DNA from 4 places in the Citrobacter sp. LST-B2 genome. Region 2 is predicted to be linked to each of the others. Evidence: predicted binding sites of a transcription regulator. Region 2 holds the regulator's gene; each other region holds the start of a gene.
The links. The regulator PurR, encoded in region 2, represses purine synthesis genes. The targets are predictions, from matches to a motif close to CANGCAAACGTTTGCNTG.

Region 1 (4,560 bases), 940 kb from region 2:
ACGCCTCAACCTCTTCAAATGTTCCACGAAAGACAATCTGTCCGGCTTTCTTTTCCAGTTGATAGCGATACATCGGATCGTAATATTCTTCCAGCAGCGGCACTAACCAACTGAAATGCACTTCGGTGCTGCCGGTCTGACGCTGTGCCTCCAGCGCCACGTCCAGCCTGGCGGTTAACTCATTAAACCGCTGCAAACCCAGACGCCGTTGAATTGCAGAAAGCCCATGATGCAGATAATTGCTGTATTCCTGCCATCCCGGCTCTTCGCCATACGCATGGGTGAAATCATGATGCATCCGCACGAAATACTCTTCCCGCAGGCGCTCAAGACGGCGCCCGAACGGATCGTCAATCACGGCGATAGCGGCCTGCGTCATGCGTTCGCGCAGGCATTCCGGCAGATGGTTAGCGCCGATCATACGGCCTTCATCTTCCAGCACCCAGCGCGTGGCCTGCTTTTTGAGCAGCGTCACCGCCAGCAGATTTTCAAAACTGGCCTGACTGAGCTGGGGTTCCAGCGTGCGCCCAAAAGAGGAGCCGCGATGGTGGGCTAATCCCTCAAGATCTACCCCGTTTTCCTGCTTTTGCACCAGTTGCGTTTTGCCATTGCCGGTACAGCCGCCAATCAGCACGATCGGTTTTTGGACCTGTTCTTCCGTGGCGGCAATCGCGGCCTGGCGTAGCGCTTTGTAGCCACCGTTGATCAACGGGTAATCCACGCCGGATTCACGTAGCCACTGCTGGACAATGTGCGAACGCTGACCGCCCCGGGCGCAGCAGAGATAGCCCTGCGGGTGTTGCTGGCAGGCTTTGCGCCAGGCAGCCAGACGCTGCTGGCGAATCTCGCCGCAGACCAGTTGATGACCGAGCTCAAGTGCAGCTTCTGGCCCCTGGCGTTTATAGCAGGTACCCACGGCGGCACGCTCGTCATCATTCATTAAGGGTAAATTTATCGCGCCCGGTATGGCACCCTGCTGAAATTCAACCGGCGCGCGGACATCGATTAAGGGCGTATCGGCGATAAGGATCGCGCGATAGTCCGTTCCATCGTTCATGAGAAATCCTGAAGAAGACAAACAGCAATGGACGGGATTTTACGCGCGGAACGAGAGGGCGGGGAAGTATAAGTTAAACTTCCCCGCATTTTAGGCTTACTTGAGCTGAGTTTGCGCCCAGAGGATACCGCTGGCGTATTCCGGCGGCAGCAGCGGCGCGAGGGCTTCCAGCGTGGCGCTCAGGCGCGCGGTATCGCTGTCGGTCAGATTCAGATGACCCACTTTACGCCCCGGACGCACCTCTTTGTCGTACCAGTGCAGATGCACTAACGGCAGTTTCAGCCAGTCGTAGTTCAGATCGCTGCCAATCAGATTCACCATTACCGACGGACTGTCCACCACCGGTGACGGCAGCGGTAGGCCGGTAATCGCCCGCAGATGCAGCTCAAACTGGCTGATGCTGGCGCCGTTTTGCGTCCAGTGACCGCTGTTGTGCACGCGCGGGGCCAGTTCGTTGATCAGCAGACCTTCCGGCGTAACAAAGCACTCCATCGCCATCACGCCAACGTAACCCAGTTCCTGCATGATGGCCGAAAGCATGGCTTCGGCCTGCGCTTGTTGCTTCGCGTCGGCTCGAGGGAAGGCGACGCTGGTGCGCAGAATACCGTCCTGATGCAGGTTACGCGTCAGCGGGTAGAACACCGTGCTGCCGTCATGCGCGCGTGCGCCAACGAGCGACACTTCACCCGAGAAATTAATGCCTTGCTCAACGATGCATTCGCCGTAGTTGTCGTCAGGCAGTTGATCGGTTTCACTGGCGCGTAAACGCCACTGACCACGACCGTCATAACCACCGACACGACGTTTCACGATCGCCAGTTCGCCTAAACGGTGAAAGACAGCAGGCCATTCGCTTTTGTCGGTCAGCAACTGCCATGGCGCGGTCGCCAGGCCGAGCTTATCGAAAAGCTGTTTTTGCGTCAGGCGATCAGCAATAATTGGGAATACATCACGGTTAACGAAAGCCGGATGACGCGCCAGTTCACGTGTTAACGCGGTTTCCGGCCAGCGCTCGATTTCTGCGGTAATCACGCTTTGCTGAAAAGGCACGGCAGCCGGTTCCGCATCCAGCCCCACCGGCCAGACGGCGATACCCAGCGGTTCACCGGCCTGACGGAGCATCCGGCCTAACTGCCCGTTGCCCAGTACGCAAACCTGTTTCATGCCGCACCTCGCGGATCCGGATTCTCCAGCACCTCATCCGTTTGCGCCTTGCGCCAGTCGTTCAGGCGCTGATGCAATGCCTTATCATGCGTCGCCAGAATCTGCGCCGCCAGCAGCGCCGCGTTAGCCGCGCCCGCTTTACCAATTGCCAGTGTACCGACCGGAATACCGCGCGGCATCTGCACGATCGAGTACAGGCTATCGACGCCGCTCAGCGCCGCGCTTTGTACCGGAACGCCCAATACCGGCACCAGCGTTTTCGCCGCAATCATACCTGGAAGATGGGCAGCGCCACCTGCGCCAGCAATAATTACCTGATAGCCGCTCTCTTCGGCGCTTTCGGCAAAGCTAAACAGTTTATCGGGGGTGCGGTGGGCAGAAACCACTTCTACGTGATGTGGGACATCCAGGATTTCAAAGATTTCGGCGGCGAACTGCATGGTAGCCCAGTCGCTTTTGGACCCCATCACGATGGCGACACGCGCCGGATTATTGCGGGAAGACATGCGTCTGAAAACTCCTGTGGTGCGGGACACGCTGCTTTTGAGGCCACAGAGAATAGCACGATACAACGCCAAGGAAAACGGTTGCGTAGCTGGATTTTAAGGCTTCCTGCGATGTCAAAAGAGATTTCGCTGGAAACGTACCGGTTCTAACAGAAGCGGATCAACCCCCTCTGTGCCCCCTGACAAAAAGGGACTCTGTGGATCATGCTTTTTGAAATTGCTGTTGGCTTGATGTTGATTGTAAGTCGCGTAGCAATATTGACATCCATGCAGGCAGGTGTTGTAGGCACCGATGTCTATACTTTTGACACATCCACAGGCCTCACGTTGACCTGTATCTTTGCTGTTGGGTATTAATAAGCCAAACAAGTCATTAATAAGCGCCTCATCAATACACTTACCGTGTTGAATACCCTGCCCGGTAAGATTGACTTCTTCTGCACAGGAGTAAATATCCAGCCCATGTTGCCGGGCAATATCCGCCAATTTTTGCGACAGCGCTAAGCAGAGTGGCTGGTTCTGTGTGATATCGCTGTAAATGAGCGAATCAATCGCCTTCAGGTTTTTTTCTGTTTTTTGATAGAAATCAGCGAAGCTAATCACGACGCGCCGGGTATAGCCTTCTAATTCGGTGGCGATTTTACTGAACAGGCGAATATGTTCGTCAAACGGAAGGAGATTTGAAAACAAAATAGGGTCATAGCGCCAGATGACTTTTTCAGCGCCAACTTTTGCTGACAGTCGTTTGAATACGTCGAGTGCTTTATGCGGATTTAAGGTTTTAGACTCAATCAAGCGCGGGTACCCGGTGAGGGTAAACTGGAAATAAAAACGGTGACCGATGTCAGTGAGCTCATCGATATAGGGAAGCAGTTTCGTCGGGTTGCGTGTCCAGAATACGATCGCATCAACATCTTCAGGCCGCAATGACACCCGAGAGATCTGGTGATAGTTAAAGGGATTGCGGGTCAGCAAAAAACCCTCGCGAATGCGGTTCATTAACCACTCGCTGTAGAAAGCGGGTATATCGGTGCGACGGCTGGCACTAATGATCATCGCGAGTATTCCAGTATTTGGTAGTCAAGATATCTGTTAGTTAATATAGGGTTATCAGTTATTTTACACTTACAGCTATCGTCTTTTTCAAGGCACAGCATCAGGCATTCCTGTGGATATTCAAAATGAATGTCTAGCGCTTTCAGGCCCTGGCCTGCGTTCCCCATATATTGAGTAACATTATGCTTGTCAATTGTTGAAAAACCATTATTTATTAATGCCTCATGAATAATTTTGAAAATACCTACATGTGTACTTGACTGCTCAAAAGAAGTATTTATATAAGAGTTGAGAAAGTAGAGTTTGTTTTTCTTGGTTTTTACAATATCATGGGCAAGTTGTTGAATATCTGATGACTGTTCAATGTCTTTAAGTGATTTGGGAAAAATAAATACATCAAATTTGCCCAGAGTCTTCGAGCTGATTTGGTTAACAGCACGTGATGTCAGATATAAGTTGTCTTTTCCTTGTGGAAGCAGTTGTCTTGTTTTCCAGTGACATACATCGTAACCATAATAGTTAAAGTTGATGCCCGTAAGATTATGAAGGAGGGCAAAGTAATCGGGGTATAAACCACACCCCATAGAGGCAATGTTTATGTCGGTTACGTTATTGTTATTTAGCCTTTTTAGAAGCAAATTGGCTAAAATACAATATTCAAAATAGTAGGCGGGAAGGTATTTTAACGCATATATTTTTTGGTAGACTTCGTCATCATAGTTATCATTCAAAGGTAAAAATTCGGAATGGTCACATAAAAAACCATTCCTCATTAAG
Region 2 (4,560 bases):
GTTCTACTGGAACTGCCTGGCACCGAATGCTGGTGGCGAGCCAACCGGCGAACTGGCTGACGCGATTGCCGTCTCTTTCGGCAGCTTTGCCGAGTTCAAAGCGCAATTTACCGACGCGGCGATCAAAAACTTCGGCTCTGGCTGGACCTGGCTGGTTAAAGGAAAAGAGGGCAAGCTGGCTATCGTTTCCACCTCCAACGCTGGCACGCCGTTGACCACCGACGCCACGCCGTTGATGACCGTCGACGTATGGGAGCATGCATACTACATTGACTACCGCAATGCGCGTCCTGGCTACCTGGAACACTTCTGGGCGCTGGTAAACTGGGAGTTTGTAGCGAAGAACTTCGCCGCGTAAAAAAGATAACGCAGAAGGGAATCCCTTCTGCGTTTTTGTCCTGCCGTTAACTGGCGACGCACACCTGTTCAGGTTGTTTTCTCGCCGAGATAAACACCAGCAACAGCGCCATACCCGCCACAATCGCCCCCATCACAGGAACAAAACTGTAGCCTAATCCGCCTGAAATGACGGCCCCGCCAGCCGCAGCGCCCAGCGCATTTCCAAGGTTAAACGCGCCAATGTTCACGGAAGATGAGAGACCCGGCGCTTCATGAGCCACACGCATGACGCGCATTTGTAACGGAGGGACGACCGCAAAGGTTGCCGCCCCCCAGACCACCATGCTGACCGCCGCGCCCAGTTCATTCTGCGCCAGGAAAGGGATCGCCAGCATAATTACCATCAGCAGCAGCAAAAAGCCCTTCAGCGTGCCGTTAACCGAGCGATCGGCCAGTTTCCCTCCGAGGTAGTTGCCAATGGAGAAGCCCACACCGATCAGAACCAGCATCCCGGTCACAAAGGCCGGTGTCGCATGGGTGATGCTTTGCAGAACAGGCGAAATATAGGTATAGAGCGTGAACATGGCGCCCGCTCCCAGTACGGTAGTCAGTAGCGCGGAGAGCACCTGAGGACGCATCAGCACCGCCAGCTCTTTTTTCACTTCCGGGCGCGCCCCGGCACCGCCTTTTGGCAATGATAAGAAGAGACTCAACATCGAGATAACCCCCAGCCCCGCTGTCGCCATAAACGACATTCGCCAGCCGATGGTTTCACCCAGCCAGGTCGCCGCCGGCACACCGCCGATATTGGCGATGGTCAGCCCCATAAACATGGTCGCAACGGCGCTCGCCTGTTTGTGCTTCGGCACCACGCTTGCCGCCACCACCGAGCCCAGGCCGAAGAATGCGCCGTGGTTAAGGCTGGTTAAAATACGTGACAACATCAGCGTGGTGTAATCCGGTGAAATCGCCGAGAGCACGTTACCGAGCGTAAAGATAGCCATCAGAAAAATGAGCGCATTACGGCGTCCGCGATGTGACAGCAACAGCGTCATCAACGGCGCGCCGACCATCACGCCGACCGCATAGGCACTAATCAGCATACCTGCCGCGGGAATAGACACATCAACGCCACGCGCGATGACGGGCAGCAGACCCATTGGCGAGAATTCGGTGGTACCGATGCCAAACGCACCAATGGCCAGCGCCAGTAACGGATAATTGATTTTCATGCAGTGATGACTCCGGCTCTTCGCGACAGGGCGCGATGCTTAACAAAGAGTCAAAAGCATGACATCAATCACAAAAAAAGAGAAGTTAACAAAAATACAAAAGACTTTTGCAGATTCAATAACAATATGGCGGGAGGTTCGAGGGAGCAGGAACTCCCCCGAGGGGATCAGTGCAGTGCCGCCGTCAGGCCGCCCGCAACGATTAAAGCCAGGACAATAAACGTGGTCACTAATGAAAATTTCAGATCGGTGCTCATCAACTTTTCTCCTTTTTATACCCACACAAAAAGTGATATAGCGCATTTTTACACACTTGAGTGTAAAAATCTCCCACGATTTAGAGTGATATGTGCTTTTAATACTTCCCCTTTTCGTAAAGATCAGACAAAATTCGACGCTTACTTGATTAGCGTACCGGCCATTGACCCCTTCCTGACGTTCCGTGTCGTTTCCCGGCGTGCCGCAGCCCAGACGTTGGGCACAGGATGAGTAAAGGCAAACGTTTACTTGGCGTAATTTAATGTTCAGGTTGGGTCTGGAGTGAGATTTAATGGCAACAATTAAAGATGTAGCGAAGCGCGCAAACGTTTCCACTACAACCGTGTCACACGTAATTAACAAAACGCGTTTCGTCGCTGAAGAAACACGCAATGCAGTGTGGGCGGCAATCAAAGAATTGCACTATTCCCCCAGCGCGGTTGCCCGTAGCCTGAAAGTTAACCATACCAAATCTATCGGTTTGCTGGCGACGAGCAGCGAAGCCCCCTATTTTGCTGAAATTATTGAAGCGGTTGAGAAGAACTGCTTCCAGAAGGGCTATACCCTGATCCTCGGCAACGTCTGGAACAACCTGGAAAAGCAGCGTGCCTATCTGTCGATGATGGCGCAAAAACGCGTTGATGGCCTGTTGGTAATGTGTTCCGAATACCCCGATCCCCTGCTCTCGATGCTGGAAGAATATCGTCATATCCCAATGGTGGTGATGGACTGGGGCGAAGCCAAAGCCGACTTCACTGATACGGTGATTGATAACGCCTTCGAGGGCGGCTACATGGCAGGCCGTTACCTCGTCGAGCGTGGACATCGCGAAATTGGCGTGATCCCAGGACTGATGGAGCGTAACACCGGCGCAGGCCGTTTGGCCGGATTTATGAAAGCGATGGATGAAGCGCTGATTAAAGTGCCTGAAAACTGGATTGTTCAAGGCGACTTCGAGCCGGAATCCGGCTACCGCGCCATGCAGCAAATTCTGTCGCAGGCGCATCGCCCAACGGCGGTCTTCTGTGGCGGCGATGTCATGGCGATGGGCGCCCTTTGCGCCGCTGATGAGATGGGTCTGCGCGTCCCGCAGGACGTGTCGCTGATAGGCTACGACAACGTGCGCAACGCCCGCTTCTTTACACCAGCGTTGACCACCATCCACCAGCCGAAAGATTCACTGGGTGAGACGGCCTTTAATATGTTACTGGACCGTATCGTCAATAAACGCGAAGAGTCGCAGTCTATTGAAGTCCACCCGCGCCTGGTGGAGCGCCGCTCCGTGGCGGATGGCCCGTTCCGCGACTACCGTCGTTAAGCCTCTTCTGCGGGAGTCTCATCGGGCTCCCGCAGCCACTCTTTGTTCAGCGTTTCACTGTCTCCCAGATAATCCAGCAGCCAGATCAGCGCAGGTGACATATCATTCTGCTGCCAGGTCAGGCAACAGGCCGCATCCGGGAAAGGATTATCCAGATTTAACGCGACCCACTGCCCCTTGTTGAGATACGACTTGGCGAAATGTGTCGGGACCATGCCGACACAGAGTCCGGCGCTGATACAGGTCGCGGAAGAATCCCAGTCCGGCACCACCACCCGCTTCTGATTGTCCAGCAGCCAGGTCACGCGTTTCGGCAGCGTGCGGGAGGTATCTTCCAGCACCAGCGACGGCCAGTTGCGCAACGTGTCATCGCTTAACGGCCCGCTCATGGCGGCCAGCGGATGCGTACTGGCAACGACACAACACCAGCTCAGCTTACCCATATCGCGGAAAGTGTATCGTCCGCCAACCGGGATCGCCTGGGTTGCCCCGATGGCGAGTTCGACCCGACCATCTGACAGCGCGTCCCAGACGCCATTAAACACCTCCTGGAAGACCAGTAGTTCCACGTCATCAAAGTGGCGGTAGAAATCGACAATCAATTGCCGCGTGCGTTCCGGGCGCACGATATTGTCCACCGCAATGGGGAGTTGCCCACGCCAGCCGTTAGCGATCTGCTGACACTGTTGACGCGTGATCTGCATTTTTTTGATGACAGAGCGGCCTTCTTTCAAAAACCAGGCGCCCGCCGGGGTTAACACCACATCACGATGGCGACGTTCAAAAAGCGGGACGGCCAGCCACTCTTCCAGTTGGCGAACCGTATAGCTGACCGCTGAAGGCACCCGGTGCAACTCCTGGGCCGCGGAACTGAAGCTCCCGTTGCGTGCCACGGCATCGACCACTTCCAGCGCATATTCTGACCACATAATCTGCCTACAAAATTTTTGAATGCAATAAACAAATATTACCGTTTCACAAGCCCAAATTCACTCCCTACACTCTGCGCCAGTGTGATTAATCAAAATTAGAGAACAACTATGCAACCAGGAAAAGGGTTTTTAGTCTGGCTGGCAGGGCTCAGCGTGTTGGGTTTTCTGGCAACCGACATGTATTTGCCCGCTTTTGCCGCCATTCAATCTGACCTGCAAACACCGGCCTCTGCCGTAAGCGCCAGCCTGAGTCTGTTTTTAGCAGGCTTTGCCGTCGCCCAACTGCTGTGGGGACCCCTCTCTGACCGTTATGGCCGTAAACCGATCCTGTTGCTGGGTCTGTCTGTCTTCGCCCTCGGTAGCCTGGGTATGCTGTGGGTGGAGAGCGCAACGGGCCTGTTAGTACTGCGTTTTATTCAGGCCGTGGGAGTCTGCGCGGCGACCGTCATCTGGCAGGCGCTGGTTACCGATTACTATCCTT
Region 3 (4,560 bases), 1.7 Mb from region 2:
CTGCGAAAAGCGCCTGGCGTCACGTTGCACTGCCCGGATCGGGTTGCCAGCGTGTCGCGTACCGAAGACCAGGTGAATGTCACGCTGGAGACGGGCGAAACGATCGTCGGACGCGTTCTGGTGGCAGCGGATGGTACCCGTTCAGCGCTGGCCACCGCCTGCGGCGTTGACTGGCAACAGGAACCCTATGAGCAGTTGGCGGTGATCGCTAACGTCTCAACCGCCGTTGCACATAATGGCCGCGCGTTTGAACGGTTTACGGCGCATGGACCATTGGCGATGCTGCCGATGTCTGAAGGGCGCAGTTCGCTGGTGTGGTGCCATCCGCTGGAACACCGTGAGGAGATTCTGAGCTGGTCAGATGAACGTTTCTGTCGCGAACTCCAGACGGCATTTGGCTGGCGGTTGGGGAAAATCACGCACGCAGGCAAACGGAGCGCGTATCCGCTGTCGCTCACCACGGCGGCGAAGGCATTCACGCACCGTACCGTGCTGGTGGGTAACGCCGCGCAGACGCTGCATCCGATTGCAGGGCAGGGGTTCAACCTCGGACTGCGCGATGTCATGAGCCTCGCCGAAACGCTGACTGAAGCGCAGGCAACGGGCAGGGACGTCGGTGATTACGCCGTGCTCTCGCACTATCAACAGCGTCGTCAGGGGGATCGCCAGGCTACGGTCGGCGTGACGGACAGTCTGGTCCATCTGTTTGCCAACCGCTGGGCGCCGCTGGTTGTTGGGCGCAACATGGGACTGATGACCATGGAATTATGCCCTCCCGCCCGCAATGCGTTTGCGCAGCGGACGTTAGGCTGGGTGGCGCGGTAAACATCTCCAGACCGGATAAGCGAAGCGCCATCCGGTATTTATACGAACATGACGCCCGATGGCGGTTTCCGATTTCCAGGAGTAAACAGTGCAAAGTGTTGATGTAGCAATCGTGGGTGGAGGCATGGTTGGCCTGGCTGTCGCGTGCGGGTTACAGGGCAGCGGTTTACGTGTCGCTGTGCTCGAACAGCGCGAACCGCAGCCGTTGGCGATGGATGCCGATCCTGCGCTTCGCGTGTCGGCGATCAATGCCGCCAGTGAAAAACTGCTTACCCGTCTGGGCGTCTGGTCAGACATTGTGGCTCGTCGCGCCAGTTGTTATCACGGGATGGAAGTGTGGGATAAGGACAGCTTTGGCCGCATTGAATTTGATGACCAAAGCATGGGCTACAGCCATCTGGGCCATATCGTAGAGAACGCGGTGATCCATTACGCGCTGTGGCAAAAAGCGCAGCAATCCTCCGATATCACGCTGATGGCGCCTGCCGAATTGCAGCAGGTGGCGTGGGGGGAAAACGAAGCCTTCCTGACGCTGAAAGATGGCGCAATGCTCACCGCGCGTCTGGTGATTGGTGCCGACGGGGCGAATTCGTGGCTACGCAATAAGGCAGACATTCCGCTGACCTTCTGGGATTACCGCCATCATGCGCTGGTCGCGTCTATTCGCACCGAAGAAGCGCACGGTGCTGTTGCCCGTCAGGCGTTTCACGGTGAAGGCATTCTGGCGTTTTTGCCGCTCAGCGATCCGCATTTGTGCTCCATCGTCTGGTCGCTTGTGCCGGAAGCGGCTGAACGGATGCAGCAGCTTAGCGATGAGCAATTTAATCAGGCGCTGAACATCGCCTTTGATAATCGTCTGGGGCTGTGTCAGGTGGAAAGCGACCGCCAGGTGTTTCCGCTGACAGGACGCTATGCGCGCCAGTTTGCCGCGCATCGTCTGGCGCTGGTGGGCGACGCTGCGCATACTATCCATCCGCTGGCCGGACAGGGCGTAAACCTCGGTTTTATGGATGCAGCAGAACTGGTGGATGAACTCAAACGTCTGCATCGTCAGGGTAAAGATATCGGTCAGTACCTTTATTTGCGTCGTTATGAGCGTAGCCGTAAGCACAGCGCCGCGATGATGCTCGCGGGCATGCAGGGATTCCGCGAGCTGTTTGCGGGGACGAATCCGGCGAAAAAACTGCTGCGTGATATAGGGCTGAAACTGGCTGATACGCTCCCTGGCGTTAAACCGCAACTTCTCCGTCAGGCAATGGGATTAAACGATCTGCCTGAGTGGCTTCGCTAAGCATTCCCTCTTTTTAAAGAATTTGAAACCCGTCACATTTCCTTCTCCCGGCGTCTTCGCCGGGAGGCTTCCCTCATTTGAAATAAACTAATTTCACTCTTCTTTTCGCATTATATTTTCTAATGTCATGATTTTCTCGCAACGCCAGTTTTGACATTTTTTTAGCGTTTAATATTGATATGTGCGGCTGTTATGGATGAGTGCTTATCATTTATCTGTATTAATGGCCTTTTCAATGGTTTTTTATGCTGATGGTGTTTTGGCGGTTTTTGGTCATAAGCTAATGTGATGGTTAATTTTGTTTTATGGTTTAGCGTGGATTTCGGTGGTAAGTTCAGGGGCAAAGAGAACGTTTGCGTCGGAGTCCAGGAGTGACGTCGATGCCGGGTTTCGTGGCGACAATTTTCGCTGCGAAAGGGTGGTCAGCCCCGCTTATTCAATGAGGACAAGATGGCTCAACAGACGCCTTTGTACGAACAACACACGCTATGCGGCGCGCGCATGGTCGATTTCCACGGCTGGATGATGCCGCTACATTATGGTTCTCAGCTCGATGAACACCATGCGGTTCGCACCGATGCCGGAATGTTTGATGTGTCGCACATGACCATCGTCGATCTACGCGGCAGTCGCACTCGGGAGTTCTTGCGTTATCTGCTGGCGAACGATGTGGCAAAGCTCACGAAAACCGGCAAGGCGCTTTATTCCGGTATGCTTAACGCCTCGGGCGGCGTGATAGATGACCTGATTGTCTATTACTTTACCGAAGACTTCTTCCGCCTCGTTGTTAACTCCGCCACTCGCGAAAAAGACCTCTCCTGGATTACCCAACACGCTGAACCTTATGCCATCGACATTACCGTGCGTGATGACCTGTCGCTGATCGCGGTGCAGGGGCCTAACGCGCAGGCGAAGGCGGCATCCCTGTTTACTGACGAGCAGCGCAAAGCCGTTGAAGGCATGAAACCGTTCTTCGGCGTGCAGGCCGGCGACCTGTTTATCGCCACGACCGGTTATACCGGTGAAGTGGGCTATGAGATTGCGATGCCGAATGAAAAGGCGGCGGATTTCTGGCGTGCGCTGGTGGAAGCGGGGGTGAAACCGTGTGGTCTGGGCGCGCGCGATACGCTGCGTCTGGAAGCGGGTATGAACCTGTATGGTCAGGAGATGGATGAGGGGATCACTCCACTGGCGGCCAACATGGGCTGGACTGTTGCCTGGGAACCCGCCGATCGCGACTTTATCGGTCGTGAAGCACTGGAAGCGCAGCGTGAAAAAGGCCACGAACAGTTGGTTGGCCTGGTCATGACCGAAAAAGGTGTGCTGCGTAACGAACTGCCGGTACGTTTCACCGATGCCCAGGGCAATCAGCAGGAAGGCGTTATCACGAGCGGAACCTTCTCACCGACGCTGGGCTACAGCATCGCACTGGCGCGCGTCCCTGAGGGAATTGGCGAAACGGCCATTGTGCAGATTCGCAACCGCGAAATGCCGGTAAAAGTCACTAAACCTGTTTTTGTGCGTAACGGCAAAGCCGTCGCGTGATTCATCCTTTTCTGGAGATTGATTGATGAGCAACGTACCAGCAGAACTGAAATACAGTAAAGAACACGAATGGCTGCGCAAAGAAGCTGACGGCTCTTACACCGTTGGCATTACCGAACACGCTCAGGAACTGTTGGGCGACATGGTTTTTGTTGACCTGCCGGAAGTCGGCACGACCGTGAGCGCGGGTGATGACTGCGCGGTTGCCGAATCGGTCAAAGCCGCTTCTGATATCTATGCGCCGATCGGCGGTGAGATCGTGGCCGTTAACGATGCCCTGAGCGACTCCCCGGAACTGGTGAACAGCGAGCCGTACGCCGATGGCTGGATTTTCAAAATCAAAGCCAGTGATGAGAGCGAACTGGACTCGCTGCTGGATGCCACTGCGTACGAAGCATTGTTAGAAGACGAGTAAATCTGCCTTTGCCGGATGGCGCTGCGCTTATCCGGCCTGGAAGGCATGCGTAGGCCCGGTAAGCGTTAGCGCAACCGGGCTCGCAGACAGAGACAATCACGATTCACTGCACGTTTCAGGAACCATCGCCCATGACACAGACGTTAAGCCAGCTTGAAAACAGCGGCGCTTTCATTGAACGCCACATCGGACCGGACGCCACGCAACAGCAAGAGATGCTGAATGCCGTTGGTGCCGGGTCGTTAAACGCGCTGATCGGCCAGATTGTGCCGAAAGACATTCAGCTCGCAACCCCGCCGCAGGTGGGCGAGGCGGCGACCGAATACGCCGCGCTGGCAGAATTAAAGGCCATCGCCGGGCGTAACAAGCGCTTCACGTCATACATCGGCATGGGTTATACCGCCGTGCAACTGCCACCGGTTATCCTGCGTAACATGCTGGAAAACCCGGGCTGGTACACCGCCTATACGCCTTATCAGCCGGA
Region 4 (4,560 bases), 2.4 Mb from region 2:
CCGCTACTGGGGGAATCTCGGTTGATTTCTTTTCCTCGGGGTACTTAGATGTTTCAGTTCCCCCGGTTCGCCTCGTTAACCTATGGATTCAGTTAACGATAGTGCAACGAATTGCACTGGGTTTCCCCATTCGGACATCGCCGGCTATAACGGTTCATATCACCTTACCGACGCTTTTCGCAGATTAGCACGTCCTTCATCGCCTCTGACTGCCAGGGCATCCACCGTGTACGCTTAGTCGCTTAACCTCACAACCCGAAGATGTTTCTTTCGATTCATCATCGTGTTGCGAAAATTTGAGAGACTCGAACACACCATTAACAGTGTGTCGTTTCAATTTTCAGCTTGATCCAGATTTTTAAAGAGCAAATATCTCAAACATGACTCGCTGAGTCAGTTTTGAGATACAAAGGCCGGCGACTTTCACTCACACAAACCAGCAAGTGGCGTCCCCTAGGGGATTCGAACCCCTGTTACCGCCGTGAAAGGGCGGTGTCCTGGGCCTCTAGACGAAGGGGACACTGAAGTCTGCTTCGGCAAGACGCCTTGCTTTTTACTTTTCATCAGACAATCTGTGTGGGCACTACAAAGGCAGGTTCTTTAAGGTAAGGAGGTGATCCAACCGCAGGTTCCCCTACGGTTACCTTGTTACGACTTCACCCCAGTCATGAATCACAAAGTGGTAAGCGCCCTCCCGAAGGTTAAGCTACCTACTTCTTTTGCAACCCACTCCCATGGTGTGACGGGCGGTGTGTACAAGGCCCGGGAACGTATTCACCGTGGCATTCTGATCCACGATTACTAGCGATTCCGACTTCATGGAGTCGAGTTGCAGACTCCAATCCGGACTACGACATACTTTATGAGGTCCGCTTGCTCTCGCGAGGTCGCTTCTCTTTGTATATGCCATTGTAGCACGTGTGTAGCCCTGGTCGTAAGGGCCATGATGACTTGACGTCATCCCCACCTTCCTCCAGTTTATCACTGGCAGTCTCCTTTGAGTTCCCGGCCTAACCGCTGGCAACAAAGGATAAGGGTTGCGCTCGTTGCGGGACTTAACCCAACATTTCACAACACGAGCTGACGACAGCCATGCAGCACCTGTCTCACAGTTCCCGAAGGCACCAAGGCATCTCTGCCAAGTTCTGTGGATGTCAAGACCAGGTAAGGTTCTTCGCGTTGCATCGAATTAAACCACATGCTCCACCGCTTGTGCGGGCCCCCGTCAATTCATTTGAGTTTTAACCTTGCGGCCGTACTCCCCAGGCGGTCTATTTAACGCGTTAGCTCCGGAAGCCACGCCTCAAGGGCACAACCTCCAAATAGACATCGTTTACGGCGTGGACTACCAGGGTATCTAATCCTGTTTGCTCCCCACGCTTTCGCACCTGAGCGTCAGTCTTCGTCCAGGGGGCCGCCTTCGCCACCGGTATTCCTCCAGATCTCTACGCATTTCACCGCTACACCTGGAATTCTACCCCCCTCTACGAGACTCAAGCCTGCCAGTTTCGAATGCAGTTCCCAGGTTGAGCCCGGGGATTTCACATCCGACTTGACAGACCGCCTGCGTGCGCTTTACGCCCAGTAATTCCGATTAACGCTTGCACCCTCCGTATTACCGCGGCTGCTGGCACGGAGTTAGCCGGTGCTTCTTCTGCGGGTAACGTCAATGGCTAAGGTTATTAACCTTAACCCCTTCCTCCCCGCTGAAAGTACTTTACAACCCGAAGGCCTTCTTCATACACGCGGCATGGCTGCATCAGGCTTGCGCCCATTGTGCAATATTCCCCACTGCTGCCTCCCGTAGGAGTCTGGACCGTGTCTCAGTTCCAGTGTGGCTGGTCATCCTCTCAGACCAGCTAGGGATCGTCGCCTTGGTGAGCCGTTACCTCACCAACAAGCTAATCCCATCTGGGCACATCCGATGGCAAGAGGCCCGAAGGTCCCCCTCTTTGGTCTTGCGACATTATGCGGTATTAGCTACCGTTTCCAGTAGTTATCCCCCTCCATCGGGCAGTTTCCCAGACATTACTCACCCGTCCGCCACTCGTCAGCAAAGCAGCAAGCTGCTTCCTGTTACCGTTCGACTTGCATGTGTTAGGCCTGCCGCCAGCGTTCAATCTGAGCCATGATCAAACTCTTCAATTTAAGTTTGATGCTCCTAGAATTAAACGTCGTAATGAATTACGTGTTCACTCTTTGAGACTTGGTATTCATTTTTCGTCTTGCGACGTTAAGAATCCATGTCACTCTGAGTGCCCACACAGATTGTCTGATAAATTGTTAAAGAGCAGTTGCGACGCGCTTTAGCGCTCTGTCGCGAGGTGGCGTATATTACGCTTTCCTCTTTCAGAGTCAACCCTGATTTTCAGGATTTTTCTCTTCAACCGAACCGGCTGTTTGTGTGAAGTGATTCACATCCGCCGTGTCAATGGAGGCGCATTATAGGGAGTTCTCGAGCATCCGCAATAGAAAAGTTGCAGAAAAATGACTGACTGCTGCATTCCCCAGCAAAACCCCGCCTTATACCCTTTTACACACAGACTTATCCACAATCGTCGGGATCTTTGAGCGGATCTTCCCTGCCGTTAACGATCTATATAGAGAGAAAATCAGAACCAGAATCGAAAAAGAAAAATTCGCGAGCGTTGCGCAAACGTTTTCGTTACAATGCCCCCGCAAAACAAGGATGCCCCGTAAGGGGCGTTAGCTAAGTTTTTCACGAAAAATTCAGCTAACGCTCTCTGTTATCGTCAAATCCAGGGGATTTACCATGCAACAACGTCGTCCAGTCCGCCGCGCTCTGCTCAGTGTTTCTGACAAAGCCGGTATCGTCGAATTCGCCCAGGCACTTTCCGCACGTGGTGTGGATCTGCTGTCGACAGGGGGCACTGCCCGTCTGTTAGCAGAGAAAGGTCTGCCGGTGACCGAAGTTTCCGATTACACCGGTTTCCCGGAAATGATGGATGGACGCGTCAAAACCCTGCATCCTAAAGTACACGGCGGCATTCTCGGTCGTCGCGGTCAGGATGACGGGATTATGGAACAGCACGGCATCGCCCCCATCGACATGGTGGTTGTTAACCTTTATCCGTTCGCCCAGACCGTTGCCCGCGAAGGCTGCTCACTGGAAGATGCTGTAGAGAACATCGACATCGGCGGGCCGACAATGGTGCGCTCTGCTGCAAAAAACCATAAAGATGTCGCAATCGTTGTAAAGAGCAGCGACTACGACGCCATTATTAAAGAGATGGATGCCAACGACGGTTCTTTGACCCTCGATACCCGTTTCGACCTCGCGATTAAAGCCTTCGAACACACCGCCGCTTACGACAGTATGATTGCCAACTATTTTGGCAGCATGGTTCCGGCCTATCACGGTGAAAGCAAAGACGCCGCGGGTCGCTTCCCGCGGACGCTGAATCTGAACTTCATTAAGAAGCAGGATATGCGCTACGGTGAAAACAGCCACCAGCAGGCTGCATTCTATATAGAAGAGAACGTACAAGAAGCCTCCGTTGCAACCGCTCAGCAGGTTCAGGGCAAAGCACTCTCCTATAACAACATCGCCGATACCGACGCCGCGCTGGAATGTGTGAAAGAGTTCAACGAGCCAGCCTGCGTTATCGTCAAGCACGCGAACCCATGCGGCGTTGCCGTAAGCACCTCTATTCTGGATGCCTACGATCGCGCCTACAAAACCGACCCAACATCTGCCTTCGGCGGCATCATCGCCTTTAACCGCGAACTGGATGCTGAAACGGCGCAGGCCATCATCTCCCGTCAGTTTGTCGAAGTGATCATCGCTCCATCAGCGACCGATGAGGCGCTGAAAATCACCGCTGCCAAGCAAAACGTGCGCGTTCTGACCTGCGGTCAGTGGGCTGAGCGCGTGCCGGGCCTGGACTTCAAACGTGTTAACGGCGGTCTGCTGGTACAGGATCGCGATCTGGGTATGGTCACTGCTGGTGAGCTGCGCGTGGTGACGAAGCGCCAGCCGACCGAACAGGAACTGCGCGACGCGCTGTTCTGCTGGAAAGTCGCGAAGTTCGTTAAATCCAACGCCATTGTTTACGCCAAAGAGAACATGACTATCGGTATTGGCGCAGGCCAGATGAGCCGCGTCTACTCCGCTAAAATTGCCGGGATCAAAGCCGCGGATGAAGGTCTGGAAGTGAAAGGTTCCGCGATGGCGTCCGACGCCTTCTTCCCGTTCCGCGATGGTATTGATGCTGCTGCCGCTGTTGGCGTGAGCTGCGTGATCCAGCCAGGCGGTTCCATCCGTGATGATGAAGTCATTGCCGCTGCTGACGAACACGGCATTGCGATGATCTTCACCGACATGCGCCACTTCCGCCATTAATGGAGCGAGACATGAAAGTATTAGTTATCGGAAACGGCGGGCGCGAGCACGCTCTGGCGTGGAAAGCCGCTCAGTCACCAACAGTGGCAACCGTATTTGTTGCACCGGGTAATGCCGGCACTGCGCTGGAACCGACGCTGCAAAACGTCGCGATCGGCGCAACCGATATTCCGGCACTGCTGAACTTTGCCCAGAGT

Region 1: the regulator PurR is predicted to act here: its motif matches at 2,798-2,815, upstream of purE (5-(carboxyamino)imidazole ribonucleotide mutase).
Region 3: the regulator PurR is predicted to act here: its motif matches at 2,459-2,476, upstream of gcvT (glycine cleavage system aminomethyltransferase GcvT).
Region 4: the regulator PurR is predicted to act here: its motif matches at 2,650-2,667, upstream of purH (bifunctional phosphoribosylaminoimidazolecarboxamide formyltransferase/IMP cyclohydrolase).

The regions. Positions count from the first base shown of each region.
Region 1 is NZ_CP192598.1:1,380,198-1,384,757, forward strand. It holds gene mnmH (tRNA 2-selenouridine(34) synthase MnmH) at 1-1,057, opposite strand, end outside; gene purK (5-(carboxyamino)imidazole ribonucleotide synthase) at 1,154-2,221, opposite strand; gene purE (5-(carboxyamino)imidazole ribonucleotide mutase) at 2,218-2,727, opposite strand; gene ACQ0PY_RS06525 (DUF1848 domain-containing protein) at 2,842-3,783, opposite strand; gene ACQ0PY_RS06530 (hypothetical protein) at 3,780-4,560, opposite strand, start outside.
Region 2 is NZ_CP192598.1:2,315,537-2,320,096, reverse strand. It holds gene sodB (superoxide dismutase [Fe]) at 1-358, shown strand, start outside; gene ACQ0PY_RS11130 (MFS transporter) at 405-1,571, opposite strand; gene cydH (cytochrome bd-I oxidase subunit CydH) at 1,739-1,828, opposite strand; gene purR (HTH-type transcriptional repressor PurR) at 2,122-3,147, shown strand; gene punR (DNA-binding transcriptional activator PunR) at 3,144-4,076, opposite strand; gene punC (purine nucleoside transporter PunC) at 4,188-4,560, shown strand, end outside.
Region 3 is NZ_CP192598.1:4,062,965-4,067,524, reverse strand. It holds gene ubiH (2-octaprenyl-6-methoxyphenyl hydroxylase) at 1-825, shown strand, start outside; gene ubiI (FAD-dependent 2-octaprenylphenol hydroxylase) at 914-2,116, shown strand; gene ACQ0PY_RS19500 (hypothetical protein) at 2,190-2,273, opposite strand; gene gcvT (glycine cleavage system aminomethyltransferase GcvT) at 2,567-3,661, shown strand; gene gcvH (glycine cleavage system protein GcvH) at 3,687-4,076, shown strand; gene gcvP (aminomethyl-transferring glycine dehydrogenase) at 4,208-4,560, shown strand, end outside.
Region 4 is NZ_CP192598.1:4,732,521-4,737,080, forward strand. It holds rRNA gene ACQ0PY_RS22795 (23S ribosomal RNA) at 1-248, opposite strand, end outside; tRNA gene ACQ0PY_RS22800 (tRNA-Glu) at 445-520, opposite strand; rRNA gene ACQ0PY_RS22805 (16S ribosomal RNA) at 607-2,148, opposite strand; gene purH (bifunctional phosphoribosylaminoimidazolecarboxamide formyltransferase/IMP cyclohydrolase) at 2,774-4,363, shown strand; gene purD (phosphoribosylamine--glycine ligase) at 4,375-4,560, shown strand, end outside.